4 regions of the Rhizobium sp. ERR 942 genome follow, and region 4 is predicted to be linked to each of the others. Evidence: predicted binding sites of a transcription regulator. Region 4 holds the regulator's gene; each other region holds the start of a gene.
What was found. The regulator PhoB, encoded in region 4, activates phosphate uptake and scavenging genes when phosphate is short. The targets are predictions, from matches to a motif close to TGTCATNNANCTGTCAT.
Positions count from the first base shown of each region.

Region 1: FBZ97_RS29975 (Orn/Lys/Arg decarboxylase N-terminal domain-containing protein) is a predicted target of PhoB. The motif match lies at 1,771-1,787, and genes of this name have one in related genera.
Region 2: FBZ97_RS10290 (acetoacetate decarboxylase) is a predicted target of PhoB. The motif match lies at 3,099-3,115, and genes of this name have one in related genera.
Region 3: phnF (phosphonate metabolism transcriptional regulator PhnF) is a predicted target of PhoB. The motif match lies at 5,934-5,950, and genes of this name have one in related genera.

Region 1 covers NZ_VIUA01000009.1:223,045-230,739, reverse strand. Annotated here, with positions in the region: gene FBZ97_RS29975 (Orn/Lys/Arg decarboxylase N-terminal domain-containing protein) at 1-1,726, opposite strand, end outside; gene FBZ97_RS29970 (NCS2 family permease) at 1,893-3,245, opposite strand; gene FBZ97_RS29965 (adenine deaminase C-terminal domain-containing protein) at 3,293-5,071, opposite strand; gene FBZ97_RS29960 (LacI family DNA-binding transcriptional regulator) at 5,061-6,062, opposite strand; gene FBZ97_RS29955 (ABC transporter ATP-binding protein) at 6,215-7,695, opposite strand, start outside.
Region 2 covers NZ_VIUA01000002.1:746,356-754,050, reverse strand. Annotated here, with positions in the region: gene FBZ97_RS10305 (class I SAM-dependent methyltransferase) at 286-1,065, shown strand; gene ppk2 (polyphosphate kinase 2) at 1,169-2,083, opposite strand; gene FBZ97_RS10295 (3-hydroxybutyrate dehydrogenase) at 2,180-2,968, opposite strand; gene FBZ97_RS10290 (acetoacetate decarboxylase) at 3,175-3,921, shown strand; gene FBZ97_RS10285 (patatin-like phospholipase family protein) at 3,960-5,117, shown strand; gene FBZ97_RS10280 (ABATE domain-containing protein) at 5,232-5,852, opposite strand; gene FBZ97_RS10275 (alpha/beta hydrolase) at 6,160-7,002, shown strand; gene FBZ97_RS10270 (DUF535 family protein) at 7,358-7,695, shown strand, end outside.
Region 3 covers NZ_VIUA01000002.1:952,739-960,433, forward strand. Annotated here, with positions in the region: gene FBZ97_RS11260 (carbon-phosphorus lyase complex subunit PhnI) at 1-820, opposite strand, end outside; gene phnH (phosphonate C-P lyase system protein PhnH) at 820-1,365, opposite strand; gene FBZ97_RS11270 (phosphonate C-P lyase system protein PhnG) at 1,368-1,826, opposite strand; gene FBZ97_RS11275 (PfkB family carbohydrate kinase) at 1,963-2,763, opposite strand; gene FBZ97_RS11280 (carbohydrate ABC transporter permease) at 2,772-3,611, opposite strand; gene FBZ97_RS34705 (sugar ABC transporter permease) at 3,608-4,492, opposite strand; gene FBZ97_RS11290 (extracellular solute-binding protein) at 4,502-5,749, opposite strand; gene phnF (phosphonate metabolism transcriptional regulator PhnF) at 5,973-6,731, shown strand; gene FBZ97_RS11300 (class I SAM-dependent methyltransferase) at 6,833-7,654, shown strand.
Region 4 covers NZ_VIUA01000006.1:218,919-226,613, forward strand. Annotated here, with positions in the region: gene FBZ97_RS24380 (substrate-binding domain-containing protein) at 1-324, shown strand, start outside; gene pstC (phosphate ABC transporter permease subunit PstC) at 387-1,868, shown strand; gene pstA (phosphate ABC transporter permease PstA) at 1,898-3,199, shown strand; gene pstB (phosphate ABC transporter ATP-binding protein PstB) at 3,215-4,030, shown strand; gene phoU (phosphate signaling complex protein PhoU) at 4,081-4,794, shown strand; gene phoB (phosphate regulon transcriptional regulator PhoB) at 4,826-5,509, shown strand; one part of gene FBZ97_RS24410 (IS630 family transposase) at 5,624-5,959, shown strand; one part of gene FBZ97_RS24410 (IS630 family transposase) at 5,961-6,572, shown strand; gene FBZ97_RS24415 (GcrA family cell cycle regulator) at 6,646-7,173, opposite strand; gene FBZ97_RS24425 (aspartate aminotransferase family protein) at 7,598-7,695, shown strand, end outside.

The DNA of each region.
Region 1 (7,695 bases), on a different contig from region 4:
CGTGGTCCGTATATTTTCCAGTCGCTCGATCAAAGCCGGGGGTAAGCAGGGTGAGCTTGTTCGGATCCGTCATGGCGAAACCCGGCTCCATGCTGGAAAAGCCGTGCCATGCCGCATCGGGTGTCAGGTGCCAGAAGGCGGGATTGGTGGCGAGCTGATCGGTCGCGACGCTCTCCCAAGGCACATCGTGCACAGCGCCGGGGCTTGCCACATCAGGAATCGCGACCCGATCCGGCACGAAGGGCTCGAAGAACCAGCGGCGTTCGGGACGATGTTCCTTCTCCTCGAATTCGCGCCGTACGGCGCGGATTTTCTTGCGCAGTTCGATGCCGAGGCGGATCGTGTCGTCCCAAAGCACTTCGCCCGAACGGCCCTTCATCATCTGCGCGCCGACGTCGAGCGAGGCAAACAACGGATAGAAGGGCGAGGTCGAGGCGTGCTGCATGAAGCTTTCGTTGAAGCGACGGTGTTCCACGCGGCGTTTCTGGCCGGTGATGTGCCTGTCCTTCATGTGGATCTGCGAGGCCTGCGAAAAGCTTGCGAGTTGCTTGTGGGTCGACTGCGTGGCGATGATCCCGGGTGCATCGGGGCCGAGGTCCGAAAGGCCCATGGCAAAGCGCCCGGCATAAAGCGGGTGAAACTTCATGAAGCCCGCCCATGCCTCGTCGAAAAGGATGTAGTCGCACAGATGTCCGATGCGCTTTAGGATCATCTCGGCATTGTGGATGGTGCCGTCATAGGTGCATTGCTCCACGACCGCGACGCGGAACGGACGCGGCTTCTTGTAGGCTTCCGGATCTTTTACCAGCGGATGGGTGCGAATGCGCTCGCGCAGCGCGTCCTCGTCCATGGTGGCGAAATCCATCGGACCGATCAGGCCATAGAGATTGCGTCTGGTCGGCAGGTAGATCGGAATGCCGCCCGAGATCATTAGCGCGCCGTGATGGGCGGCCTTGTGATTGTTGCGATCGAACAGCACGAGATCGCCGTCGGTGACGAGGGCCGAGAGCGCGACTTTGTTGGACGTGGAGGTGCCGTTCAGCACGAAATAGGTCTTCTCGGCGCCGAAGATCTTGGCCGCTTCCTTCTGTGCGGCGAGAGCCGGTCCCTCGTGGGTCAGAAGGTCGCCGAGATCGAGAACCGAGTTGTCGAGGTCGTCGCGGAACACCGCTTCGCCGAGATGCTCCATGAAGACCCGGCCGATGGGGCTGCGGCTGTAGAAGATGCCGCCATTGTGCCCGGGACAAGTCCAGAGATGGTTGCCCTCCTCGGCATAATCGACCAGCGCGCCGAAGAACGGCGTCTTCAGCGTCTCGGCATATTGCTTCAGCCGGCTGATGAGGCTTTTCGCGATGAACGCGGGCGTTTCCTCGGAGAGGAAGACGTAGCCGTCGATGAAATCGAGGACTTCGACCGGCACATCCTCGAAGCGCTTGCGGCGGATCAGGAGGATGATCGGGAATTCCAGGCCGCGCCGGCGCATGAGGTTGATGAGGGCGGCCGTCTTGCCTTCGAGGCCCTTCTTGCCCCAGTCCACCAGCATGCAGCCGATGGCCGCGTCGGTTTGCACGGCGATCTCGGCATCTTCGAGATTGCGCGCGCGCACCACCTCGAAACCTGAGCGTTCGATCTCCTCGACGATCTGATTATAGCGGGCGCCTTCCAGGTCCTCATTGTCGAAGGTTGGCGTTGCGAACAGAAAGTTGAAACGTCTGAAATAATCCATGTCGATACCCGCTCTTGATCTGGGATGAGGTGTCGGCGCATTTCATGACATGGATGTGACAGAATAGAGGACGTCCCAAACCGTATTGATGGCCACCGCCGGTCACGTCGCCGGCCCGCCGTTTCATGCCGGATCGCGGGTGCACAACTTATGGATTTGTGGCCGCTCAGTGAGCGGCCACGGTCCAGAAATAATAGGCAAGCGGGATGGCGAGAAGATACATGCCGATAGACACCTGCCTTGCTTCTCCCGATAAGACCTTGACGATGACGTAGAACAGCAGTCCTCCGGCGATGCCGGTTCCAAAGCTGTTGGAGACAAGGGTCAGAAGGACCATCATCAGGGCGGAGAGGCCGTCGGAGAAATTCTCCAGGTCGACACGCTTCAGCGCGCTGAACATCGACATGCCGACGAGGATCAGGGCGGGTGCCGTGGCGGCCGCCGGGATCATCAGCGCGATCGGCGTAAAAAGCAAAGTGAGCGCGAAAAGGGCTGCGGTCGCAAGTGAAGCAAAACCGGTGCGTCCGCCGGCTTCCGCGCCTGTCGCGCTCTCGACCAGCGCCGTGGCGGAGGGAATGCCGAGCAGCGGACTGATCGTAGCGGCAATCGAATCGACGAGGAACGGCTTGCCCAGGTCCGCCATGTTGCCTTCCTCATCGACCAGGCCGGCCTTGGCGCCAACGGCGAGCGTCGTGCCCAGGGTCGAGAAGAATTCGGATGCGAAGAAGGCGAAGAGATAGGGGAAATAGTCTATCTTCAGCGCACCAAGGAAATCGAGCTGAAGGCCGATCTCAGAGATGCCGTGCGGCACTCCGAAGAATGCGGCGGGCACCTTGGTCACGCCGAGCGGAATGCCGAGCAGAGTGCTGCCCAGGATCGCCCAGAGGATCGGCCCCGGCACTTTGCGCCCGCGCAGGAAGACGGCGAGGAAGATGCCGAAGACGGCAATGATCGCCTGTCCCGAGTTGAACGAACCGAGCATGAGCGCGTGGCTCTTGGCGTTGACATCGACGAGACCTGCATTCTTGAAGCCGAGAAGCGCGATGAACAATCCGATCGCCGCACCCAGTCCGAGCTTGATCTGGGCTGGAACCATGCGGGCAATGACCTGGCGTACACCGAGGACGGTCAGCAGAACGAAGACGACGCTCGACCAGAAGGAGATGGCAAGGCCAGTCTGCCAGGGAATATGCTCCACGGCTGCCATCGTCGGCCCCACCAGAACCGAGCCGCCAATGCCAGGTCCCACCACGAAGGGCATATTGGCATAAAGCGCCATGAACAGGGTCGCGCCGATGATGACGAGGATGGTTGCCGTCGTTGCGGCGGCGCGGTCGATGCCACCGGCGGAAAGCAGGGAAGGGATCACGACGAGGAGATAGGCCGCTGCCAGGAAGGACGTCATCCCGGCAATGATTTCCGTCTTCGTATTGGCCTTACGCTCGCCCATGCGAAAAAAGGTTTTCCACCGCGGCTCTGACGTATCACCCGGCTGCCCGACATTCGTAGTTGAGGTCATTGTCTATATCTCCTAAGTCGGCAAATGCCGCCGTTTGGCTGGTGACCTCAATTTTGGCTTGAAGCCAGAAGCGGTCTGATGTCCTGGGTGGTTCCGTCGGTCAGCCCGAGATCGGTGACATGCGGGCCGGGGTTGCAGGCAAGGCTTGCTCCGACGACCGCCTTGAAGGTGCGAATGGGCGGCATCCAGTCGGCGATTGCATCGGCCGCGGCGCGCAACCTAGCGAAATCGTCGGCCACCTCCTTTGCGGGCGCATCCGACAGCAAGCCGCAGACGGGCAGGGGAAGCACCGCCGTCACCTCGCCATCGGCCGCCGTCGCCATGCCGCCGCCCGCTTCGATGACGGCATTGGCCGCCGCAGCCATATCCGCGGGGTCGCGGCCGAAGACGGTGAGGTTATGGCTGTCATGCGATATCGTCGTCGCAAGCGCGCCGCTCCAGTGACCCCAGTCTTCCAGGATGCCGATGACGGGTGTCGGCTCTTTTCTTCCGTGGCGGTGAATAACAGCCATCAGCAGCATATTGTCAGGCAGAACGAGCTTGTCATTTTCGACTTTGACGATTGCCTCTCCCCATTTCGTGAATCGTGGGCTGACAATCGTGTTGACGCGAGCTTCAGTCATGCCCGGCAGCTCGATCTTGAAATCGGTGGCGGAAAGCTTCTCAAGCCTTACGGTGTTGCGATAGGCATCCGAGGGCGTGCACTCGCTGGTTCCAACGAGGCTGCCGCTTCTTCCGACCTCACGTCCAGATGCGAAGACGCGGTCGACCGCGATCTTTTCGAGATCGGAGAGGATGACGATGTCGGCGCGGCGGCCGGGTGCCACCAGTCCCAGATCATGGCGGTTCAGCCACATGGCGGCGTTGAGCGTGGCGGCGCGGATGGCATCGATCGGCTTCATTCCATAGCCGATCAGGCGTCTGAGAACGGATGACATTGCTCCCTCATTCACGAGGTCGTCGGGGAAGACGTCATCGGTGCAGATCGTCAGCGTTTGCGGCAGATGCGGCAGTTTTTTCAGCACGTCGACGACGCCGGGCAGAACATAGTCATGGGAGCCGCGCAACTCGATGGTAAGGCCCGCCCGCAATTTCGCCAGCAAGTCCTCGGCCGAGGTGAGCTCGTGATCGGATTGAATCCCCGCGGAGGCAAAGGCCTGCAATTCCGCACCTTCCAGTCCGCGGGCATGGCCGCAGACGCGCTTGCCGCTCGCAAGTCCGGCCTCAAGGATGCCGCGCATCGGCTCGCTGCGCTCAAGGACCCCTCGCATGTTCATCACTTCGGCGACACCGGAAATCTCCGGCCAGCTGAGCATGGTTGTCATTTCGCCTGAGCGGAATTCCTCACCGGCAAGCTCAAGGCCGGGTGCCGAGGGGACGCAGGATGGCGCCAGGGTCAGGAAGCGCAGCGGCAATTGCCGTGTTTCTTCGAGCGCCCACCGAATACCGTCGAGGCCAGCGACGTTGCCGATTTCATGCGGGTCCCAGCAGACCGTCGTCGTGCCCTGGGGAACAACCGTTTCGGCGTATCGCCTTGGCGTCACCATCGAGCTTTCGACGTGCATATGCGTGTCGATAAATCCGGGCGCGATGAAGCGTCCTAAAGCGTCGATGGTCTGCTTGGCGTCCTTCCTTGTCCCCAAGGCATGGACGCTTGCGATCAAGGGGCCGACAAGGCCGATATCGGCCGGCCTCATTTCCGAGGTCGCGACATCGACGAGCGTTCCGCCGGCAATCAGCACATCGAACGGCTCAAGGCCCAATGCCGCCCGGACGGCGCGGTCGCGCAGCTCGGATGAATGGAGGTCGTGGGGTTCATTCGGCATGTCTGCCTCCCTTGGCAAAGGCGGACGGGCGCGCGGTGGATTGCCGCAAGACGAGTTCCGTCGGGAATATTCCGCTGATGTCGATTTCTCCGGCGACGAAGGCGAGGGCATGGTTTGCCACGGCTTCCAGATCCTGCCGGACGGTCGTGAGTGGTGGAGAGACGATTTGAGCCCACATCAGATCATCAAAGCCGGTGAGCGATATGTCTTCCGGAATGCTGAAGCCCCTGTCCTTGACGGTTATGGCAAAGCCGACGGCGAGCGCATCATAGGCGGCGGCACAGGCCGTAAAATGCCGCAGATCGAGCTCGCGGCCGAGAGCGCTGCCGGCCTCGAACGTCGCATCGCTGTGTCGCAATGCGGGTTCGACGCCGGCCTGGCGGAAGACTTCGCGCATTCCTTCGACGCGCTCGCGCGCCACCAGCGAATTTTCCGGGCCGGCGAGGATAAGGATGCTGTCATGACCGAGATCGACCAAGTGGCGTGCGATCAGGCGCCCGCCTTGACGATGATCGCTGGCAGCGATGTTGCCGACCGTGGCGGCGCTGTCGATGACGGCGACCGGCACCGGGACATCCGTGGGCGCAATGGTCGTGCCGCGCGTCGGTATCACGATCAGTGCATCGACGCCGCGGGCGATCATGGTCCTGATTTCGAATTCCTGCTGCTGCGGGTCGCCCTGACTATCGCCGATGAGAACGGCAAGACCGCGCCGCTTGGCGGCTCGCTCGATGGCCTGGGCAAAAGCGGGAAACAAGGGTTGGCCGATATTCGGAACCAGCAGGCCGACCGTATTGCTCTTGCCGGTGCGCAGAGCGCGGGCCGCATGGTCAGGCACATAGCCGAGCCTGTCCGCTTCCAGGCGAATCTGCTCCGCAAGGGCTGATGACACCCGGCCCGTACCGCGCAGGGCATTCGAGACCGTTGCCGTGGAGACACCCAGCTTGGTTGCGATTTCCCGAATCGAGGTAGGGCGTGTCTGACTCTCCAAGAGCGCGCTCCGGTTTCCTTGATTAATCGTTTAATCAACACGGCGCGCTTTTGCAAGAGCGTCTTTAACTGCGCGGGGATGAAACGCGGTTTCGCCGATGGTGGCGCCTGTTGGTGATGACGAAGGACCTTCCGGTCGACCGGCTTGCTGTATCAGACGGCAACCAGATGGCCGGAAGAGACGGTTCGATACGCGCGCGGCTTGACCAGATAATCGACGGGCCGGATAGGGCTTTTCAACTCCTCACTGGCTGCCATGCGTTTTTCGCGTCGGCGATCGGGGTCCGGCACAGGAACGGCTGCCATCAGCTTCTTCGTGTAGTCGTGCTGCGGATTGCCGAAAACGGCCGCGCGCGGGCCGATCTCGACGATTTCGCCGAGATACATGACGGCGACGCGATGGCTGACGCGCTCGACCACGGCCATGTCGTGGGAGATGAACAGGAAGGAAAGGTCGAGGCTCTGCTGCAGGTCGAGCATCAGGTTGATGACCTGCGCCTTGATCGATACATCGAGCGCGGACACGCTTTCGTCGGCGACGATCACCTTCGGCTGCAGTGCCAGGGCGCGGGCGATGCAGATGCGCTGGCGCTGGCCGCCGGAGAATTCGTGCGGATAGCGGCTTGCCATGTCAGGGGTCAGGCCCACCTTACGCAGCATATCGGCGACGATCTCTTTCGCTTCCCGTGCTGTTCCCATCTTGTGCTCGAGAAAGGGTTCGGCGATCGCCTGGCCGACCGTCATGCGCGGATTTAGGGAGGCAAAGGGATCCTGGAAGATCATCTGTACCGATTTACGCATCTCGCGCATGTCACGTTTGCCAAGCGAGAGCACGTCGCGGCCATCGACGATGACGGAACCGGATTGCGGTTCGATCAGCCGCATGATGGCGCGTCCGGTGGTCGACTTGCCGCAACCGGATTCGCCGACAAGCGACAATGTTTCGCCGGCAAAGAGATCGAACGAGACGTTTTCCACCGCATGCACCCGGCCTTTGAGCTTTCCGAAGAGGCCCGAATGAATGTCGAAGCGCTTGGTGAGGTTTTTGACCTGCAGCACCGGTTTTTCCTTTGCGACCGTATCGGGCACTTCGGCTGGCGTGTCGGATTCTCCCGTCGCAGTATTGACGACGGGGAAGCGCAGCGGTCGTTCATAGGATTGCATCGAACCGAGCACCGGCACGGCCGACAGCAGCGCGCGGGTATAGGGATGCTGGCCGCGATGGAAGATGTCGGCCGTCGCGCCCGTCTCCACCTGCTCGCCGCGATACATGACGACCGTGCGGTCGGCGATTTCCGCCACCACACCCATGTCATGCGTGATGAACAGGACGGAAGTTCCTTCCTCGTCCTGCAGCATCTTGATGAGGTCGAGGATCTGGCCCTGGATCGTGACGTCGAGAGCGGTGGTCGGCTCGTCGGCGATCAGCAGCCTCGGCTTCGAGGCGAGCGCCATGGCGATCATGACGCGCTGGCGCATGCCGCCGGAAAAGCGGTGCGGATATTCGTCGAAGCGCGAGGCGGCCGAGGGAATGCGGACCTTTTCGAGCAGCCGGATCGTCTCGGCCTTGGCGTCCGCAGCCGACATGTCCCTGTGGCAGAGCAAGGCCTCTGAGATCTGGTCACCGATGGTGA
Region 2 (7,695 bases), on a different contig from region 4:
TTAGGATGCCGGCTCGCTATTCGTCATCATCTGCGATGTGGTTTCGGCATTGATCCTAATATGGGCCGGACTATCCAACTCGCGCATGGCTATCCGGAATACGACAGAAAGGCCGCAATATTCGTGAGCGGTGCTCGCCTTGAGGCCGTGTCGTCCCAATTTTCGAGAGCTTCCGGCTTCGCTGCCGCAGTCGTGGCAGAAACGGGGCGTTTCTTGATCGACCGGTTCCAATCGATGAGCAAGCTCGGAGGCGAAATGCATGAAGAAAACCAGTGAGGTTTACATTTGAAATCGGGCGTTCGAAAATTTGTGTTTAGCGATCTTCAGAAAATCGATGGTTACATCGATCCGCCGGATGCGCTTGTCTTCCTGTCTTTGATCGAAAAGCAAAGGCAGGAGAAACTTTATGGCGGCCTCGCCGAAATCGGGGTTTACTACGGGCGGTCCTATTTTTTGCTGCGCAAGATCAGCGCACCCGATGACAACGTGCTTGCGATCGACCTTTTCGACATAGAAGCGGATGGTGCGCAATATCAACGCTTCCTCGACAACGGAAAATCACTGGGCATTCCCGTTGATGAGGATCTCGTCATAACGGGTGACAGCACCGAGCTCGATCCACAGGCCATCATCGACAAGGTTGGGCAGGTTCGTTTTTTCAGTATCGATGGAGGGCATTTGCTTCGCCACATCGTTGCCGATAGCCGGTTGGCGAAGAGCGTACTGGCCGATCACGGCATCATCGCCTTCGACGATACGTTCAATCCGGCCTGGCCGGAGGTGACGGTCGGCGTTTCGGATTTTCTGCGCAGGAACAGCGATAGCTTTGTCGCCTTTTGCATGACGAAGTACAAGACCTATGTCTGCCGCCGGGATTTTCATGGGCTCTATCGAGCCGCGCTTGGCAGAGCACGGCATCTCCTGCCGTTCGAGCATACGGAGATGGATTTTCTTGGCTCGAAAGTCCTCAGGCTGCACAATCCCATCAATCGGCGTGTTGCCTATGAACTTTTGCAGCGGCTGGGTTTGGGCGCCATGTCCGAATGGGCCTATCGTTCAGCCTGACCTTGAGCCGGCCTCGCCTGCTGGTGGCGGAGTGACAGGGATTTTGTTTTTCAAGTAATCTATCAGAGGGGCCTGCCGGAGGCGGACCCCTCATTGATCCTGATCAGTAGATTTCCGGCACATACATTTCCGGCGGCACCGGCGTACGGTGATAGTCGGCATTGCGCATACGTTCCGGCAGCACGATTTCCGGTTTCGGTACGCTTTCGTAAGGGATCTGGCTCAGAAGGTGGGCGATGCAGTTGAGGCGCGCCTTCTTCTTGTCGACGGCGTGGACGACCCACCACGGCGCTTCCGGAATATGGGTGCGCTCCAGCATCTCTTCCTTGGCCTTGGTATATTCCTCCCAATGCACGCGGCTCTGCAGGTCCATCGGCGACAGTTTCCACTGCTTCAGCGGATCCTGGATGCGCATGTTGAAGCGGAATTCCTGCTCTTCATCGGTGATCGAGAACCAGTATTTGATGAGGATGATGCCGGAGCGAACCAGCATGCGCTCGAAATCCGGCACGGAGCGGAAGAACTCCTCCAATTCCTCCGGCGAGCAGAAGCCCATGACGCGTTCGACGCCGGCGCGGTTATACCAGCTGCGGTCGAACAGCACCATTTCGCCCGCGGTCGGCAGGTGCGCTGTATAGCGCTGGAAGTACCATTGATGCCGTTCGCGCTCGGTCGGTGCCGGCAATGCGACGACGCGGCAGACGCGCGGATTGAGGCGCTGCGTGACGCGCTTGATGGCGCCGCCCTTGCCCGCGGAATCGCGGCCTTCAAACAGCACGACGACCTTCAGCTTCTTGTATTGGACCCAGTCCTGCAGGCGCACGAGCTCGTGCTGAAGCCGGAAAAGTTCGCGGAAATAGACGCGGCGGTCGAGCGTCGCCTCACCTTCGCTGATAAGGCCTTCTGCGACCAGTTCGTCCAGCCGGTCCTCTTCGAGCTGCATCTCCAGCTCTTCGTCGAAGCTGTCGACGATCTCATCCTTGATACGGCTGAGCGGGTCCTGGGTTTCGTCGGTCATTGTGCGCCTCCTGCTCTATTTTCATGTTGATGCTGCAGCCCTGGGCTGCTGAGAGCCGGCACGGTGCTCAAGCATGTGCCGGCTATGGCTGCGGTATTATTCGGCGGTCCAGCCGCCATCGACGGAAAGCGTCGTGCCGGTAATCTGCTTTGCGGCGTCACTGCACAGGAACACCGCGATAGCGGCTACTTCGTCGACGGTTACGAACTCCTTCGTCGGCTGGGCGGCCAGCAGCACGTCATGCTTGACCTGCTCTTCCGTCATGTTGCGCGCCTTCATGGTCTCGGGGATCTGCTTTTCGACGAGCGGCGTCCAGACATAGCCGGGCGCGATGGAGTTGACGGTCACGCCGTTCTGAGCGGCTTCGAGGGCGATGGTCTTGGTGAGACCGGTAATGCCGTGCTTGGCCGAAACATAGGCCGATTTGAAAGGCGAGGCGACCAGCGCATGTGCCGAGGACGTATTGATGATGCGGCCCCATTTGCGCGCCTTCATGCCGGGAATGGCGGCCTTGATGGCGTAGAAGGCAGCAAGTAGATTGATGCGGATAATCGCCTCCCACTTGTCGTCGGGAAACTCCTCGATCGGGGCGACGAACTGGATGCCGGCATTGTTGACTAGGACGTCGAGGCTGCCGAAGGCTTCCTCGGCCTCACGCACCATCGATGTCACTTCCTCGCCATTCATCATGTTGGCGCCGGAATAGCGGCACTTCACGCCGAAATCGGCTTCGATCGCCGCGCGCTCCTTTTCGATCGCATCGGCGTCCCCAAGGCCGTTGATCGTGATGTTCGCGCCCTCGGCGGCAAAGGCGCGGGCGATCGCAAGCCCGATACCGCTCGTCGAACCGGTGACCAGTGCATTCTTCGAAGTCAACGAACCCATGATGCAACTCCTGCAATCTCTATGACATGGTTGGGTAGAGGGAAATGCTCAAGATGAGCGCACACTGCCAGCCTGATATGTCGCTTTGATAACAGCGCGGTTTTGCCTCGCGGCGCTGCCAATCATTGGCTGACACTTCACTGTCATGCAACCGTGCAAGTTTTCGCTCTGGCGCCCGGCGATTTCCTCCAACGACGGACAATACGATGAAGGTCGAAGACATTCTCAAGCATGCCTATGCGATGCCACTGACCAATCCTTCCTATCCTCCAGGGCCTTATCGGTTCTTCGATCGCGAATATATCATCATCACCTACCGCACCACGCGCGAGGCGCTTGAAGCGGTCGTCCCGGCGCCGCTCGAAATCGACGAGCCGCTGGTGAAATACGAATTCATCCGCATGCCCGATTCCACTGGCTTTGGTGATTACACCGAGACCGGACAGGTCATCCCCGTGACCTATCGCGGACAAAAGGGTGGCTATGTCCACTCCATGTATCTTGATGACGATGCGCCGATCACCGGCGGCCGCGAGATCTGGGGCTTTCCGAAGAAGCTTGCCAATCCGAAGATCGTCAACGAAGGCGAAGTCATCGTCGGCACGCTGCATTACGGCAGCGTTCTCTGCGCCACGGGCACGATGGGTTACAAACACAAGCCGATCGACCAGGTACCGCTTCTATCAGCTCTCTCGGAACCGAATTTCCTGATCAAGATTGTGCCGCATGTCGATGCGACCCCGCGTATCTGCGAGCTGGTGCGTTACTATCTGACCGATATCACCATCAAGGAAGCCTGGACTTCGCCGGCTGCCCTCGATCTTCGGCCGCATGTCATGGCCGACGTCGCGCGACTGCCCGTGCTGGAAGTGGTTTCGGCGGTTCATTTTACCGCCGATCTGACGCTCGGGCTAGGCGAAGTCGTTCACGACTATCTCGCCGAGCGCAGGTAGCCGAAAGCCTTATTGTTAGACCATACTGGAGACGGATCGTGCTCGAACGAAATATCAAGGCGGCAGCGCCGACCATCCCGGAAATAGCCGCGCAATATGATCGCGTTGCCTTGGTCTTCCAGGGTGGCGGTGCGCTCGGCGCCTATCAAGCCGGCGTCTATCAGGCGCTTGCCGAAGCGGGATGCGAACCGACCTGGCTCTCGGGCGTCTCCATCGGCGCAGTCAATGCCGCGATCATCGCCGGCAACGAGCCGGGCCGGCGGTTGCAGCGTCTGGAGCAGTTCTGGCAGATCATTTCCGGCCGCAAGATCTGGGCCTATACGCCGGAAGGCGATTTCTTCCGCGATATCCGTAATCGCACCAGTTCCTGGATGACGATGACCATGGGCCAGCCTGGCTTCTTCAAGCCGCGCTTTCCCAACCCATGGTTCGAGCTGCCGGGAGCCGAGGGCGCAACCAGCTTCTATGACTCGGCAGAGCTCAAGAAGACGCTGGAGATGCTGATCGACTTCGACGTGCTGAACGATGGCAAGAAGCGTTTCAGCGTCGGCGCGGTGAATGTCCGCACCGGTAATTTCGTCTATTTCGACACCGACAAAGTGCGCATCGGCCCCGAGCATATCATGGCGAGCGGCGCCCTGCCGCCGGCCTTGCCGTCCATCCGGATCGAAGGCGAATATTACTGGGACGGCGGCATCGTTTCGAATACGCCGTTGCAATATCTGCTCGATCAGGAAGAGGACCGCAGCTCGCTCGTCTTCCAGGTGGATCTCTTCAGTGCCCGGGGCGTCCTGCCGCGCAGCATGCCGGACGTGCTCTCGCGCCACAAGGACATCATGTATTCGAGCCGCACGCGGCAGAATACCGACAATTTCAAGCGCATCCACGGGCTCAAGATGAAGCTCCTGGGCGCCCTAAAGCGTGTCCCGAAGGATCAGCTGACCGCGGAAGAGGAAGAGCTAATTGCCGATTATTCCGATGCCGGCGTCGTCAATATCGTGCACCTGATCTATCAGCACAAGAACTACGAAGGTCACGCCAAGGACTATGAGTTCTCCGGCACGTCGATGCGCGAGCATTGGGACATGGGCCTTGAAGATACCAAGCGCACGCTGCGCCATACCGACTGGCTGCTGCCACCCTTCAGCGATGATGCCGTCGCCATTCACGATCTTCACAGGGAAGATCCGGCTTGAGCCAATGGTGTTCTCGGCTCGACTCTGGTGATATCGGGCAGGAGCGAGCTGGGCTTAGCTTCAAGCTGTAATTCATGCTTCCAGCAAAACGCCTGTCTTTTTGCGGGACTGGCGTCAGCTCTGCTTGAGCCGATGTCGATGGGCTGCCTGCTTGGAGCGATTGCCGCACATCGCCATGCTGCACCAGCGTCTGCGGCGCCCGCGGGTATGGTCAACGAACATCAAGGTGCATGCGTGGCCCTCGCAGGCCTTCACATCGGAAAAATCTTCCGTGCAGACGAAACGTCCCAGCGCTTCGCCGATCGGTAATAGCAGCGATTCCGGTGAGCGCCATTTCCGCATCGGCTGAAGGCAGAGTTCGCGATCCTCGCCCGGCTTTCTTGTGACAATCCGGCTAAAACCTTCATCGCGTTCCAGCAGACGGTTCAGCGGTTCCAGATCGTTCAAGGCCTCTGATGCCAGCGGCTTTCCCCTGTGGGAGTTTACGAAAGTTCTGAACCACTCACGCAGGCTTCTTGCCTGGTCGGCGACTTTGTCGAGTTCGCCCGGCAGCGCCTGCTTGCGCATGGCGGCAAGCGTTTCCCGCGGCACTAGGCCTGCCTGTTCCAGCCAGCGCAGCAGACCTTCTCCATCGTCAATCCAGTCGATCGGCACATCCACCGGCGTTGCGACCGAATTGAGGAAATCCAGTCCCAGCGTGTCGCCAACGAAGATGGCGGGTGAACGGCTGTCCATCGACTGCTCCTTATTCCGGCCGACAGGGGACTGAAAGGCCGCTCGAAAACATAGCGACTATATAACCCTTCCAAAACCTCTTGACAAGTTACGTATGTGAAGAGTAACCATATCAGAGTCATTAAAGAGGTTATTTATTCCAACTGGCGGGAGAAGGCCAATGCTACTACAGAGGGTCGAGTTGTCCGCGCTAATGATGGCGTCTGTCGCCGATATCGGTGTCAACGCAGGTGTGTCCGCGGCACCATTTGAATTCTGAGAGGTAACCTAAAAAATAGATTTTCATAGGTTACGAAAGGAGCTTAACATGACTGATATCACCTATCGCAGCGTCAACATCGAAGATGTCAAGGTTTTCTACCGTGAAGCGGGCTCGGCCGGCGCGGACAAGCTTCTGCTGCTGCATGGCTTCCCGACTTCCAGCCACATGTTCCGCGATCTCATCCCGCTTCTGGCGGATCGCTACCACATCATCGCCCCAGATCTACCCGGCTTCGGGCAATCCGACGCGCCGAAGGGCAGCAACACATTCGACAGCATCGCCGAGACGATCGACCGTTTCACGGAAGTCGTTGGCTTCGACCGTTATGCCGTCTATGTCTTCGATTATGGTGCGCCGACCGGCTTCCGACTGGCGTTGAAGCATCCGGAACGGATCACGGCGATCATCTCCCAGAACGGCAATGCCTATGAAGAAGGCTTGAGCGAAGGTTGGAATCCGATCCAAGCCTATTGGCGCGAAGCCTCCGAGGAAAATCGTAACGCCCTGAAGGCATTCCTTCAGCCGGACGCGACGGCGTGGCAATACACGCATGGTGTCCCGGACCCCTCGAAGGTCTCTCCCGACGGCTATTCGCTCGATAGTCTCTATATGGCCCGACCTGGTTCGGAGAAGGTGCAGCTCGATCTTTTCGGCGATTACAAGAGCAACGTCGCGCTCTATCCGACCTTCCAGAATTATTTCAGAACCTACAAGCCGCGTCTGCTTGCGGTCTGGGGCAGGCACGATCCCTTCTTCTTGCCGCCAGGTGCCGAGGCCTATCGCCGGGACATTCCAGACGCGGTGGTCAAATTCTTTGATACCGGCCATTTTGCTCTAGAAACCCACGCTGCCGAGATCGCAGTCGAAATCCGCGCTTTCCTGGGTTGATATCAAGCCGGGCCGTGCCGGCGTTCGATCGGCGCGGTCGGGATCATTCGCAATGCAAATGGGAGGAGACCGCAGAGCTGATGCCTTTCGTGATTTCCTCGAGCGCATCAGATCGCTTAGGCTCGGAGCCCTTCGTGGCATGCCTCATGAAAGGCTGATCTTGTCTTGACGCTGCCTTGACAATCCCAACGCAGATGGTTCGGCGAAACCAAATCCGCCGGACTTTCGCATGAATCAAAAGACATCAGCTGCTGCGGCGCCGGAGCGCCTCCTATCCAAGATTTCCCCTTGTCCTGCGTTGCCGCCAACGGCTTCCCGACCGCCTATATCGCGATACATCGTCATCTGGAGAATATTGACTTTCGGCCTGCGCGTGCGCTGGAAGCGTGCTTTTCTCTTCTGGTGCCGCTTTGCTGCAAACCCGCTTCTGACTATTCGTTGGTGGCGCTTTATCGCGGCGTTCGCGGCTACGCGTGAATTACCGCCTCCGCATGACGAACTGCTGCAGAAACCGCTTTCGAAGTTTCTCGTCCACGGAATGCCCAATTCCCGTCGGCTGTCCCTTCTCATCGAGCATTTTTCGATTGCTGAAACCATCCTCTCCAGAGACAGCATGATACGGCTCTGGCGCGGTGATTGGCTGAAAATGGGCACAGTGCAAGGCAAATGCGAGGCATATGCATGCCACCTTGC
Region 3 (7,695 bases), on a different contig from region 4:
CAAAGGTCGCCGAAAAGCCCAGCTGCAATTCCTTCGCCTTGGAAATGACTTCGGTCTGGCTCACACGAACGCGGCCGGCGCTGAAGATTGTACCCGAGGGATGGCGCAGGCGAACTGGCGCATAGGCCAGACGCAGCTCGTTGACGGTCGGATGCACAGCGCTGTAGCCGCGCATGGTGGCATAGCCGAGCGCCAGCGTGCCGCCGGTGTCGGCGCGGGCCAAGCTCTGGAGCTTGTGGGCGCGCGCTGCCGGGAACAGCAGTGGCTCGCGCGTCAGATCGGGGATTTCCTCAGGCGCGACGGTTTCGACCGGATGGTCCAGAATAAGCCCTTGCGCCTTCTGCCAGCTGGTGAGCGACGGTTGCGTCGCCGGCGCCGGCTTGGCAGCCGGGATCACCGGCTCCGGGACATAATCGTTGCCCTGCAACACGTCGACCTGAAGCAGGCGGTGGGAGTAGTCCAGCGTCGGCCCCAATATCTGGCCGCCTGGAATATCCTTGAAGGCGGCTGAGATGCGGCGGACCGTCAGAAGATCCGGCTGATTGACGGGTTCGGCGACGGCGATGCGTGGCTGCGTCGTGCGGTAGGCGCGTAGCAGCAGGATCGCTTCGTAGAGATCGCCGCCGGCCTGGGCGAGTGCCAGCGCCGCAAGGTCTGGCTCATAAAGCGAGGCTTCGCCCATCAGCCGGTCGATGAGATAGGGAAGGCCGTTTCGAACCGCCTCGACGCGCTCGCGCGTGATCGGGCCGAGATCGGCGCGGAAAAGCCGTTCCGCCTGTTCGATGGCGTATTCGCCGCCGCGGGTTGCTACATAGGCCATCAGAGCACCTCGATTGTCGTGGAACGCGGAATACCAAGCATGCGTTTGCCGTCGACGAGATAGAGATCCCAGCCGAGCGGGTAACGGATTGCTTTGGCACGCATGTGCCAGAAGGCGGGATCGATACCGTCGATCTCGATCGTCACGCTGTCCTTGATGCCGGGGCCGGTGAGACGCAGTCGCTGTCCGGAGCCAAATTGCGCGGGGGCAAACAGCGTTGCGGCGTCATCGGGATACAGTAGGCTGCCGATGCGCAATGTCGACAAGGCTTCGACAGCTTCGGAGGAGCCGATAGCAGTAAAGACATAATCCGCATCGGCAAGCGGCATTCGTCTCGCACCGGTTGAGGTCATCTTTAGGTCCAGCGCCGGATCGCTTGTCACATGGAAGCTGCATTCGTGATCGAGCAGGCTTTCGGCGAGCGGCCAGAAGCCTTCAGCGGGTAGTTCACGCGGCTGCCCGGGCCGGCTCAGCGCCCACATGAGTTCTTCGAAGGTGGCGTTGGTGCGGGTATCGTCGAGGGTGGGCAGGAGATTGTTGGCCATGGTCAGAATGTCTCCATCTGCACGCGGGTCGCCTCGACTTTTTGCAGGAGCTGCCGGTCTTCCTCTTCCTGATGGCGCCGTTCGGCATTTAGGAGCTCAAGGATGAGAGCGGCCTGATGATTGGCAGCGATCGCTGCGTCGATCACAGCCATTCCCATGGCGTGTTCGAGATCCCGGCCGACCAGTGCGCCATAGCCTTCCACGGCGCGATCCGGCACGCGGATATGCGCTTCGGACACCAGAACTTCGCCGAGATGGAAGGCGGTGCTGCGAACGGTATCGATCAGCGGCAGCATGGCAAGACCGGTACGGTTCACGACGACATCGACCTCGCCGAGGGTGTCGAGCACCTTTTCGGCCGCAGCCTTGATGTGCGCCGGGCGGCTTGCGGCGAGAATGTCCAGTGCCTGCGCATGCGTATAGGATGCGTTGACCGGGTTACCAGTCTTCTCCTCAGTCATCATCTTTTCCTCGGGCATCAGGATTTGTTCGGGGAATGGGGCTCTAAAATATTCGAATGATTACTATAGTCATTCGAATGAATTGTCTATGGCATTTTGTCTTGCTCGAAGAGATTTTCGGGGTGCCGCGAATTCCCTAGGCGCTGCGCCGGCGCAGCCATTCCGCCGTGATGCGGCTTGCTTCCCGTGCAGCGGCCGCCGGTGCCTGCCCCTGCAGCAAGGCGAACAGGAAAGAACCGGCGAAACGGTCGCCGGCACCAATGGTATCGGTCGTGTCGACCTTTGTAGCCGGTTCGACTTCTACCGCCTGCAAGCCGTCAAACAGCGTAATCGGGCGCGTGCCGTCGGTGAGCACGAGCATCTTCAGGCGCGAACCGGCGATTTGGCCGGCCCTCTGCCAGGCGAGATTGAGATCATCCGGAATATCGTCGCGCGAGGAGATGACATAGTCTGCCGGTCGCGGCGTTGCCGGCCGCAACGGAAATTGCGAGAGGACGAGCGGCTGCGCGCCGATCTGTTCGACGAGGCTTTCGTCGAGCGCGAGCGCGTTGATATAGACGCCTGCACCCGACAGTTTGCCGGCTGCCGTCAGCTGCTGAGATCGCCCGGTCGGTGCGAGGATCGTCCGCTCTCCACTCGGCTCAAGGAAAATTTCCAGCGGTGCCGTCTCTCCGGGTGCCATCATGATGTATTCGGTATGGAAGCCGCTCGAGGAAAGGGATCGCAATGCGGTTTGCCCTTGTTCGTCCTGCATCAGCCTCGAAACGATCGCGACGTCCGCTCCCAATTCCAGCAATTGCAGGCCGGTATAAAAGGCGCCGCCGCCGAGGCGGGTCGTCCGGGACGAAAATTGTATGCGTCCGCCCGGAACCAGCGGTGCATCCAGCTGCCATATGCGATCGTGGTTTACCGATCCGATTACGATTACTCGGGGCATGCATCCGCCTATCTGTCATCAATGCCTGGTGCCAGCGCATCGACGATGAAACGCTGCGCCAGCAGGAAGATCAAGAGAACGGGGACGATCGACAACAGGCTTGTTGCCATCAGTGGTCCCCAGGCCCGCTCGGCGCCCTCCAAATCGGCGAAGGCGGCAATACCCGTCGTCAGCGTCTTCTTGGAGGCATCATCGAGTACGAGCTGACCCCAGAGATAGATGTTCCAGGCCCCCATGAAGGAAATCACCGAAAGGGCGGATATTGCCGGAATGACATTGGGGATGCCGATCTCGATGAATTGCCGCCACAATCCGCTTCCATCCATGCGTGCCGCCTCGAATATCGAAGCGGGAAGCGACCGGAAAGCCTGCCGCATGTAGAAGACATAGAAGCCGATATAGGGGATCGATGGGATGATCATCGCGCCATAGGTGTTGAAGGCCTGGAGCTTCACCACGGCGATATAGGTCGGAATGATCGCCAGCACGTTTGGAAAGGACATGGTGGCGATAACGAACCAGAACAGCGGCTGCCTCCCCTTGAATTCGAGTCGCCCGAAGGCAAAGCCGGCAGGCACGGAGAGAGCGAGCTTTCCGGCGGTGATCAGGGTGGCGGTCAGCATGGAATTCCAAAGCCACATCCAGATCGGATGACGGCTTGCGGCGATAGCGAAATTCGAAAGCGTCGGATTTTCCGGCCAGAAACGCACCGCTCTCGCCATGATCATGTCGTTTGGCGTGAAGGCCGCCGTCACCATCCAGACGAGCGGAAACACGGTGACGATGCAGATTGCCATGAGCACGACATGGAGCAGCAATCTGTGAAGCTTGTGACCGATATCGCTCATCTGTAGTGCACCCGCTTCTCGCTGACGCGGAACTGCAGCCAGGTGATGGCGAGCACGAGAACGATGATGATGACGGCAACGGCGCTTGCCGGCCCGAACTGGAAGAACAACAGACCCTGCTGCCACAGGAAATAGAGAAGGCTCGAGCTTCTGCCCGCCGGTCCGCCATGGGTCAGCACATCGATGACGCCGACAATGTCGTCAAGCACATGGAAGAAGGTCGTGACACTGATGAAAAAGGCCGTCGGCGTCATCAGCGGCAGGCTTATGTCGAAGAAATGCCGCGTCGAACCTGCACCGTCGAGCTCAGACGCCTCACGCAGCTGATGCGGCAGGTTCGCGAGCGCTGCCAGCCACAAAAGCATGTTGAGGCCGAAGGTCTTCCAGAAGGTGACGAGGCTGACACAGAGGAGCGCAAGGTTCGGATCCGTATGCCAGCGCGACGGTGGAAAGCCGAAATGGCCGAGCACCTCGTTGAAGAGACCGTTGACCGGATTGAAAAGCCAAGACCAGGCAACGCCTGCTACTGAATAGGCGACGATCGTCGGCAGGAACAGGCTGCCGCGATAAAGCCCTTGCAGCGGATTCTTGCGCACCGAATGCAGCATGACCGCAAAGATTAGTGGGATGACGATCTCGGCCGGGATGAGAACGACGCAGTAAAGCAGCGTATTCCAGGCCGCCATGCGGAAATCTGAATTGTCGAAGATGGACGCGTAGTTATCGACGCCGACAAAGCGGATGTCTGCCGACAGCAGATTCCAGTCGACCACCGATAACAACATCGACGCTATCAGCGGGCCATAGAGGAATATCGCCACGGAAAAAACGGCTGGCCCCACGAAGAGGTAGGGGGCCAGCGATCGAAGACGAAATGGCATGATGCGAACCTATGCCGAAATCAGCCCAGCAAGCTCGTCATGAGCGCCCTTGATACCGTCGGCAACCGTCGTTTCCTTGAGCAGCATACGCGAGACCCACTTGCGCCACACGGCCTGTCCTTCGAGGCCGCGCTTGCCGGGCCAGATCGTCTCTGCGGTCAGGCCATCGCCGAGCTGAGCCGCCGCCGGCTTCATGAACTCGTTGATGAGCGGAATGTCGTGCGTCGACGTGTTGAGGTAGCCGGTCTGAGACCAAAGCGTCTGGCCTTCCTTCGATGCGCAGAATTCGAGGAAGGCTAGAGCGGCCTCCGCCTGTTCCTTGTTGCGCGTGTAAATGGCAAGGAAATTGCCGCCGCTGTTCATCTTGCGCTGATGTCCCGGAAGCCCCGGGAATTTGGTCGTGACAGCCTTTGCCGCACCGAAGGGGAAGGTGACGGCGGCGGTCGAGCTGGTCGTGCAAATCGCAAGTGCGCCGGACTGGAACGCGGCCGTCTGCTCCTTGTCGCTGACGGGCAGCCAAAGCCCTTCATGGGCCGGGGCGCAATATTCGGTCATGCCGGCGATGGCTTCCGCGCTGTTTAGGGCTAACTTGCCATCGGGATCGATGATGAAGCCGCCGGCATTCTGGATGAAGGACTGGCTCGTCCATTCGTTGTTGGAGAGGGAGATCGGCGAGCGATAGGTCGGATGCTTGCCTTTCAGGGCCGCATCGAGCTTGCGGGCGCTTTCGTAGAGCCACTTGGTATCAGGCGTTTCCGGCAGATTGGGATCGAGGCCGGCAGCCCTCCACATGTCGCTGTTGATATAGGTGATCGGCGTCGACATCGCCCAGGGAAGACCGATGACGGCGCCGTCGATGGTGACCAGCGGTAGGACCGACGGGCGGAAATTGGCGAGGATTGCCTCTGCCTTTGCGGAATTGATCTCGCGAAGGTCGCGGGCGCCGAGCGTGCGCTTGGCGAAATAGCCGAACTTCCAGCCGGTGATCATCATGGCCGGCGGACGGCCGGCGGCGACGCTCGCGACCGCCTTGGCGGTCACGGCCTCATAGTCGCCGTCGAAACGGTTGGTAACGGTTATGCCGAGCTGCTTAGCATTAAAAGCGTCGACAACCTTCTGGAACGGCTTGTCGGAGCCCCAGGTGCTCGAAATCTCGATAGCCGCGTCGGCGGACCGGGCCTTGCCGGTCAAAGCGATCGATGTGCTGATGACTGCGGTCGTGCCCGCGATAAATAGACGACGATTAAGTCCTATCATCTTATCCTCAATATCCGAATGATTGATAAAACATTCGGATATTTACCTAGCGACGGCGGATGACACCCATATGAAGAGAAGCGTGGCGAAGCGCTAAAGCTCGAGGGTAAAAATTGACTTTGGCCGCTGTTTGTTGGATTTCCGATATCGGGCACAGATTGAAAATCGATGCTGTAGCCGATATATGACATTCGAATGACATGGTTGAATTCGGAAGGCAGGCATGGAGAAGAAATTGCTGCACGGGCAATGGCAACAGGTCGAGAGCGATATTGCGGAGGATATCCTGACCGGTCGCCTGTCACCAAAGGCGCAGCTTCCGACGGAATCCGACCTGATGGAACGTTTCGGCGTCGGACGGCACACCATACGGCGCGCCATTTCCCGTCTCGAAAGCCGGGGGCTCGTGCTGGTCGAGCAGGGGCGCGGAACCTTCGTCAGGGATAGTCGCCTCGATTATCGCCTGTCCGAACGCACGCGCTTTTCCCAGAACCTGCTCGATCAAGGCAGAGAACCGCTCGGTCAGGCCATTCATGAGGAGGTTGTCCCGGCTTCGGAATTGATCGCAGAGGCTTTGCGGCTTCCACTTGGTGAGCCGGTTTATCATATTGTCCGCCGCGGCTTTGCCGACGAGGAGCCGATCAACTATTCGCATGCTTACTATCCGGTGCGCCGTTTTCCAGGTTTCAACGAGGCGCGGCGCAGCGGGCGAAGCGTCACCGTCATTCTGGCCGAATACGGTATCCCCGACTATATCCGCCTGCGCACGGATATCGTCGTCCGTCTGCCGACAAGCGAAGAGGCGAAACAGCTCTGCCAGTCCATGTCTCAGCCGGTGGCTGTGTCGAGAAAGGTGGACGTCGATCTCAAGGGCACGCCGATTTCCTATTCGGAATCCGTCTGGCCGGGCGAGCGCGTGCAATTCTCCATCGACAACACCAGCCAGCTTCTGGACGTGCTTGCGCGCGGTGACGCGGGCTGAATAGACCGGTTCCGCGCGATTGGGTCTCTTCAGAGCCTGAATGACGCGTCTGCTGCGATATGCTAGTATCGGGCTTTCTCAGGCGCGCAGCGGGTGATGCGATGTTGGAGGCAGACAAGCTATTCGCTGGCTCGATTCCGGAAAATTACGACCGCCATATGGTGCCGTTGATTTTCGAGCCTTACGCGGCAGATATAGCCCAGCGAGCAGCGTCCTTGCGGCCCGACGCAGTGTTGGAAATCGCTGCAGGCACCGGCGTTGTCACCCGCGCATTGGCGCCGAAATTATCCCCCGGCGCAAATTACGTCGTCACCGACCTCAACCAGCCGATGCTCGATTACGCCGCTTCGCGGCAGGCTCCCGACAGCCGCATCACATGGCAGCAGGCGGATGCCCAGTCGTTGCCCTTCAAAAATGCATCTTTCGATCTCGTCTTTTGCCAGTTCGGCGCCATGTTTTTTCCGGACCGTATCTCGGCCTACCGCCAGGCAAAGCGCGTTCTGAAGCCCGGTGGACATTTCCTCTTCAACGTCTGGGACCGCATCGAAGAGAACATATTCGCGGATGATGTCACGAACGCGCTTGCCCGGATTTTTCCCAACGATCCGCCACGCTTTCTGGCGCGCACTCCGCATGGCTATCACGATGTGGATCGGATTCGCGGCGATCTCGAGAACGCTGGTTTCTCCGAAATTGCGATTGAAACGAGGGCCGAGCAAAGCCGGGCATCTTCGCCGCGCGTTCCGGCCGTAGCTTATTGTCAGGGAACTCTGCTCCGTAACGAAATCGAAGCCAGAGAAGCGGAGAAGCTGCAGGCTGCGACCGACTATGTCGCCGCCGCAATCGAAGCCAGACACGGTAGCGGCGAAGTTGCTGCTAAAATTCAGGCACATATCATCCTGGCGACGGCTTATCCTGCCTAACGTCTGAAATATTAACTGAAGAATAACTATAATCTAAAGCA
Region 4 (7,695 bases):
GCCAACAAGCATGGCATCGGCGTGTTCGGCCTGTATTTTTTCCAGAACAACGCCGACAAGCTGAAGGTCGCTACCGTCAGCGGTATCGTGCCCTCGGGCCAGACGATCGCCGATGGCACCTATCCGGTATCGCGGCCGCTGTTCTTCTACGTCAAGAAAGCCCATCTGGGTGTGGTCCCGGGGCTCAAGGAATATGTCGATTTCTTCACGAGCGATCAGATGATCGGACCGGACGGCCCGCTGGCGGAATATGGCCTCGTGTCGGCGCCGGATGCTGAACGCGACCAGATCCGCAAGGATTTCGCGGGCGGGAAGATCATGTGACTGCTGAAGGGTCGGGCACCGGGGCGGCCTTCCGCTGCCCTGGGGGGCGCCGGGGAATGGGAATGAGTGTATCGCTGCTGCTGCTCTGCTTGTCGGTCTTCGGCGCCTCCGCTTTCGTGCTGGGGCGGGTGAGGGCGGCTGCGCTGTCGGGTGGCAGGTCTTCGTCCATGCACTCCCGGCTCGGCTATCACGGTGCCTATGCCGCCATATGGGCGGTACTTCCGCCCCTGGCGCTCGTCTGCGCCTGGCTGATCGTCAGTCCCATCGTCATCGACCGCCTGGTGACCAAATCCTTTCCCGAGGAGGTTCAGTCTCTGCCGCCGGCTGAGCTCAATCTCAGCTACGGCATGGTGCGCAGCATCGCCCGCGGCATGCGCATGCTCGATAGCCAGGAGCTTGCCGATGTCGATGGCGGCAAGGCCGATCTTCAGTTGCTGCTGGCGCAGAAGGGCGTTCCACTCGCCGTACGCCCCACGGGCTACATGATCGAGGCCGCGAATAGATATAATGGCATGCGCGAATTGAGCCGCATGGTCATGGCGGCGGCGGCGATCGTCCTGTCGTTGCTTTGCGCGGCCCATGGCCTTCACGCGATTGCGCCGCGTTTTCGCGCCCGCAACCGGGTCGAGCAGGTCATCCTCGGAGCCCTGATCGTTGCCTCCTCCATCGCGGTGCTGACAACGGTCGGCATCGTCGTTTCCATGCTTTCGGAAGCGGCGCGCTTCTTCAGTATGGTGCCGGCCAGCGAGTTCTTCTTCGGTACCGTCTGGGACCCGCGCTTCACCGGCGCCGGCGCGCAGACCTCGGGCACCTTCGGTCTGATCCCGCTCCTGGCAGGCACGATTTATATCGGGCTTGTGGCCATGCTCTTCGCCGTGCCCATTGGTCTGTTTGCGGCGATCTACATGGCCGAATATGCCTCGGCTCGCGTCCGTTCCATCGCCAAGCCGATGCTGGAGGTTCTGGCCGGCATTCCAACGATCGTCTACGGCTTCTTCGCCCTTGTCACAGTCGGCCCCTTCTTGCGCGATATCTCCGCCGAGATCGACGGGCTGATGACCGGAAACTACAGAAGCTTCATCGAGGCGCAGAGCGTTTTGACGGCTGGCTTTGTCATGGGCGTGATGCTCATCCCTTATGTTTCGTCGCTGTCGGATGATATCATCATGGCTGTGCCGCGCTCGCTGCGCGACGGCTCGCTCGGGCTTGGTGCCACGCGGTCGGAAACGGTCAAGCGCGTGCTCCTGCCGGCGGCTCTTCCGGGCATCGTCGGCGCGCTGCTGATGACCGCGTCGCGGGCGATCGGCGAAACCATGATCGTGGTACTGGCCGCAGGCGTTGCCGCGCGCATGCAGCTCGATCCCTTCGAACCGATGACGACGGTCACGGTGAAGATCGTCAATCAGCTGACCGGCGATCTGGAGTTCACTTCGCCGCAGACGCTCGTCGCCTTCGCCCTCGGCATCACACTGTTCTGCCTGACGCTGTGCCTCAACGTCTATGCGCTCTACATTGTCCGTCGATACAGGGAGCAATACGAATGAGCGACGTCGTATCTTCCTCTCAGCTCAACATGCCGCGCGGTCTGACGCCGGGTGCGTCTGTACACCGCGATATCGGCATTAAGCGGCGCTATGCCGCCGAGCGTCGCTTTCGCGCCTATGGGATGACCGCCGTCATCTTCGGTCTCGTCTTCCTTATCATCCTGGTCTCGACCGTGGTCCGCACAGGCTATACCGCCTTTGTCCAGACTTCGATCACCCTGCCGATCGAATTCAGCGAGAAGGTAATCGACCCGACGGGTAAGCGCATGAACGATCCAAAGGTGCTGATCGCTGCCAATTACCCCGTACTGGTGCGCGATGCGTTGGTGAAAGCGCTTGGCATCGATCCGGCCAATCGCACGCTTGTACGCGAGGCCATGGCGATGATGTCGGACAGCGCCAGGATCGTGTTGCGCGACAGAGTCGTTGCCAACTCCTCTCTCATAGGGACGACACAGAACGTCACATTCCTGGCCAGCGCCAACATCGATTCCGCCAACAAGGGGCAGATCGATCTGACCGTCAGCGAGAAGGATCGCAAGATTTCCGACCGCCAGGTCGCATGGATGAAGCAACTCAGCCAAAGCGGCGCGCTTCATAAGGCCTTCAACAGCGGTCTCTTTCTGTCGGGCAATTCGAGCCGCCCCGAAGCGGCCGGGCTTGGTGTCGCGCTGATCGGCTCGCTCTACCTGATGCTGACCGTTCTCGTACTTGCCTTGCCGGTCGGCGTTGCTGCCTCGATCTATCTGGAAGAGTTCGCACCGAAGAACCGGCTGACGGATCTGATCGAGGTCAACATCAACAATCTCGCTGCCGTCCCCTCGATCGTTTATGGCCTGTTGGGTCTCTCGGTCTTCATCAACATGATGGGGCTGCCGCGCTCGGCATCGCTGGTCGGCGGCCTTGTACTGAGCCTGATGACGCTGCCGATGATCATCATCGCCACGCGCTCCGCCTTGCGTGCTGTGCCGCCGTCGATCCGTAGCGCCGCGCTCGGTCTTGGCGCATCGCGCATGCAGATGGTCTTCCATCATGTTTTGCCGCTCGCGATGCCTGGCATTCTGACGGGCACGATCCTAGGGCTTGCCCATGCGCTCGGAGAGACCGCGCCACTGCTTCTGATCGGCATGGTCGCCTTCGTTGCCAATTATCCGACATCGCCGCTCGATCCCTCGACGGCGCTGCCGGTGCAGATCTATATGTGGGCGAGCGAAGCCGAGCGGGCCTTCGTCGAAAGGACGTCCGGCGCCATCATCGTGCTCCTCTTCTTCCTCGTCGCGATGAACATCGGCGCCATCCTGCTGCGCCGCCGCTTCGAGCGGCGCTGGTAAGGGAGGGTGCACGAAATGAACATGATGACGGAAGCTGCCAGCGAAAGAGCCTTGGCCAAGAAGATGACGACGATCCCTTACAAGATGATCGGCCAGGACGTTTCTGTGTTCTACGGCGACAAGCGGGCGCTCTTCGACGTCAATCTGAAGATCCGCGCCAATACGGTCACGGCTCTGATCGGCCCTTCCGGCTGCGGCAAGTCCACCTTTCTGCGCTGCCTCAACCGCATGAACGATACGATCGAGACCTGCCGCGTCACCGGCAAGATCACGCTCGACGATCAGGATGTCTACGACGACAGCATCGATGTCGTGGAATTGCGCGCCCGCGTCGGCATGGTCTTCCAGAAGCCCAACCCGTTTCCGAAGTCGATCTACGAGAACGTCGCCTACGGCCCGCGCATCCATGGCCTGCATCGCTCAAAGGCCGATCTCGAGCATATCGTCGAAACCAGTCTGCAGAAGGCCGGTCTATGGGGTGAGGTGAAGGATCGGCTCCATGATGCCGGCACGAGCCTGTCGGGCGGCCAGCAGCAGCGCCTCTGCATCGCGCGCGCCGTTGCTGTCAGCCCGGAGGTGATCCTGATGGATGAGCCGTGCTCGGCGCTCGATCCGATCGCAACCGCCAAGGTCGAGGATCTCATCCACGAGCTTCGGGAGAATTTTACCATCGTCATCGTGACGCATTCCATGCAGCAGGCCGCCCGTGTCTCGCAGCGTACCGCAATGTTCCATCTCGGCCACCTGGTCGAGGAGAACGACACCGATAAGATGTTCACCAATCCCGACGATTTCCGCACGCAGGATTACATCATGGGCCGTTTTGGTTGATGATGGCAGGCGCGCGGCTCCTTTCACACAGTTCACTTGAGGATAGAAAAATGGTCTCCACTCACATTCTCTCAGCCTATGACGAAGACCTGAAGTTTCTGACGCGTCGCATTGCCGAAATGGGCGGCCTGGCCGAGCAGATGGTTAGCGACAGCGTACGCGCTCTCGTCAACAGCGACGCGGCCCTGGCCCAGAAGGTCATCTCCGACGACGTCGTTCTCGACCATGCCGAGCGCGAAGTTGGTGACAAGGCGATCGTCACCATCGCTCGTCGTCAGCCGATGGCAGCGGACCTGCGCGAAATCATGGGCTCGATCCGCATCGCCTCCGATCTGGAGCGCGTCGGTGATCTCGGCAAGAATACCGCAAAGCGCGTCATCGCCGTTCAGGGCACGGGCGTGCCGCGTCGTCTCGCTCGTGGCATCGAACACCTCTCCGAACTGGCACTGAGCCAGCTCAAGGAAGTTCTTGATGTTTACGCGACCCGCTCGCCCGATAAGGCCGTGTCGATCCGCGAACGCGACGAGGAAATCGACGCCATGTACACCTCGCTCTTCCGCGAGATGCTGACCTACATGATGGAAGATCCGCGCAACATCACCACCTGCACGCATCTTCTCTTCTGCGCCAAGAACATCGAGCGCATCGGCGACCATGCCACCAACATCGCCGAGACGATCTATTACATGGCGACCGGTGCTCAGCCGGAAGGCGAGCGCCCGAAGGACGATACCGCCAACACCGTCGGCGCAGTGACGGAATAATCTGGAAGCGAAGAAAGGAGACCATAGGCGCATGGTTCCGAGAGTTGCTGTTGTAGAAGACGAGGAAGCGCTTAGCGTTCTGCTGCGCTACAATCTTGAGGCCGAAGGCTTCGAGGTCGACACGATCCTCAGAGGTGATGAGGCCGAGCTGCGTCTCCAGGAGCGCATCCCCGATCTCCTGATCCTCGACTGGATGCTCCCCGGCGTGTCCGGCATCGAGCTCTGCCGCCGGCTGCGTATGCGGCCGGAGACGGAGCGCTTGCCGATCATCATGCTGACGGCTCGCGGCGAGGAAAGCGAGCGCGTGCGCGGACTTTCGACCGGCGCGGACGATTACGTCGTCAAGCCGTTCTCGACGCCGGAGCTGATGGCCCGCGTCAAGGCGATGCTGCGGCGTGCCCGCCCGGAGGTTCTCTCCACGGTGCTGCGTTGCGGCGATATCGAGCTGGACCGCGAAACCCATCGCGTCCATCGCAAGAGCCGCGAAGTCCGGCTGGGGCCGACAGAATTCCGCCTGCTGGAGTTCCTGATGTCCTCGCCAGGGCGCGTCTTCTCGCGTTCGCAGCTGCTCGACGGCGTGTGGGGTCACGATATTTACGTCGACGAACGCACGGTCGACGTCCATGTCGGCCGCCTGCGCAAGGCGCTCAATTTCTCCAATATGCAGGATGTCATCCGCACCGTTCGCGGCGCGGGCTATTCCATGGAAGCCTGAGCGGCTCGCCGCTCGGGTGTTACTAGAGCGTTTCCGATTTATCTGAATCGGAGGGATTCCGTTTTTGGGTGTTTTGTGATTCAAGATGCTGGCTGGAATGGAGGCCAGCATCGAATGACTCGACCCCTTTCCGATGATCTTCGCAAGCGTGTTGTTGATGCGATCGAGGCCGGTGAGAGTTGCCGGTCGGTGGCGGCGCGGTTCGGTATTGCGGTGTCTTCGGCGGTGAAATGGTCGCAGCGGTATCGTTCGAGCGGCTCTGTCGCGCCCGGGAAGATGGGCGGTCACCGCAAGCGTGTTCTGGAGCCGTACCGGGCGTTTATCGTGGAGCGGATCAGCCAAACGCCGCATCTGTCACTGCATGGGTTGAAGGAAGAGCTGGCCGCACGAGGGGTGAAGGTATCCCACGACACCGTGTGGCAATTCCTGCGACGCGAGGGGCTACGGTTCAAAAAAAACACTATTCGCCCTTGAGCAGGCGCGTGCCGACATTGCGCGGCGGCGACAGCGCTGGCGGTCCTGGCAAACTGGTCTCGATCCAAAGCGGCTGGTCTTCATCGATGAAACCTGGATCAAGACCAACATGGCGCCGCTTCGAGGCTGGGGGCCGAGGGGCAAGCGTCTGCGCAGCTTCGCCCCGCACGGCCACTGGCGCACCTTGACCTTCCTCGGCGCGTTGCGCTGCGATCGGCTTGCCGCACCCTGTGTCTTTGACGGGCCGATCAACGGCCAGTGCTTTCGAGCCTATGTCGAGCAGCAACTCCTACCCGTGCTCCAACCTGGCGATATCGTCGTGATGGACAACCTCGGCTCTCATAAATCAGTCGCCATCCGGCAGATGATCCGTGATGCTGGTGCGCGGCTCTGGTATCTGCCGCCCTATTCTCCTGACCTTAATCCGATCGAACAAGCCTTCGCCAAAATCAAGCACTGGATGCGCTTGGCTCAGAAGCGAACCATCGATGACACCTGGCGCTACATCGGACACCTCGTCACAACCATCGAGCCTAGCGAATGCAGCAACTACTTCGCCAACGCCGGATACGCTTCCGTCAAAACCTGAAAAGCTCTAAATAGCGGCGGAAATAGAAAAACGGGCCTCGAGGGGCCCGTTTCTCTTTGTCTTGCGGTAACTTTCAGCCGTTGTTGCGACGGCGGTCATGCACCGGCTGGTAGGCCATGCGCTGATGATAGGTGCAGTAGGGCGACGAATCCGGGCTGTCATTGCCGCAGAAGTGGAAGTCGTCCTTCAGCGGGTCCCCGACCGGCCATTTGCAGGTGCGTTCCGTCAGCTCCGTCAGGCCGAGGCGGCGGGAGATCGGAACGACGACGTTCGATGCCGGGCGATACTGAATTTCATTGACGGAATCGATCTCGATCTCTTCCTTCAACATGGTTGCACCCTGCTGGCGGGCGACCACAGTGCGGGTAGCGACGCGCGAGCCATAGGTCGTTGCGCGAGGAGCCGCGGCACTGCGCTTTGGCGTGCGCGCCGCGGTTGCCGTGCCGCCTGCCTTCGCTCGGCCAGGAAGGTTCAGGCGGTGCACCTTGCCGATAACGGCATTACGGCTCACGCCACCGAGCTGCGCAGCGATCTGGCTGGCGCTCAACCCTTCGGACCATAGCTTTTTCAGCTTCTCGACGCGTTCGTCTGTCCAATTCATGCCCTGTCTCCGCTGTCGCGTTTCCGATGGCAGAATCCCTCACCATTGCCTCGCATGGGAACGAGGCGCGAAACGCTCTAAAATTGTGGTGACTAGTTCCGCCGCATGCAGTCTAGCAATTGCTTTTTAACCTAGTGTGAGGCTGACTCCGTGACAAGAGTCGCGAGAATCTTGAGGAATCGATTTCGAGGTTTTCCCCAACTTGCTGCCTAGGCGTGGCATTTCTGCAATAGGCGCCGCCGAACCTATCTCTTTTGCCCGCAAGCGCTATCTCGCACCTGCTAAAACGCCAGTTTTGTTGACATCGCGATGCAAAACATCAATAGTGCCCGGGCCGCCGCAAGGCGGCATTTTTGATTTTTTCGGACCCGTTTCATCAAATCGAAGCGATCGGTCCTTAAAGTTGTGATCAGGAGATATGGCCATGGCCGAGACCACGCCGCTTTATGACACCTATATGCGCGCTCCGTTACGGTTCGAGCGAGGCGAGGGCGTCTGGCTGGTCACCGAAAATGGCGAGCG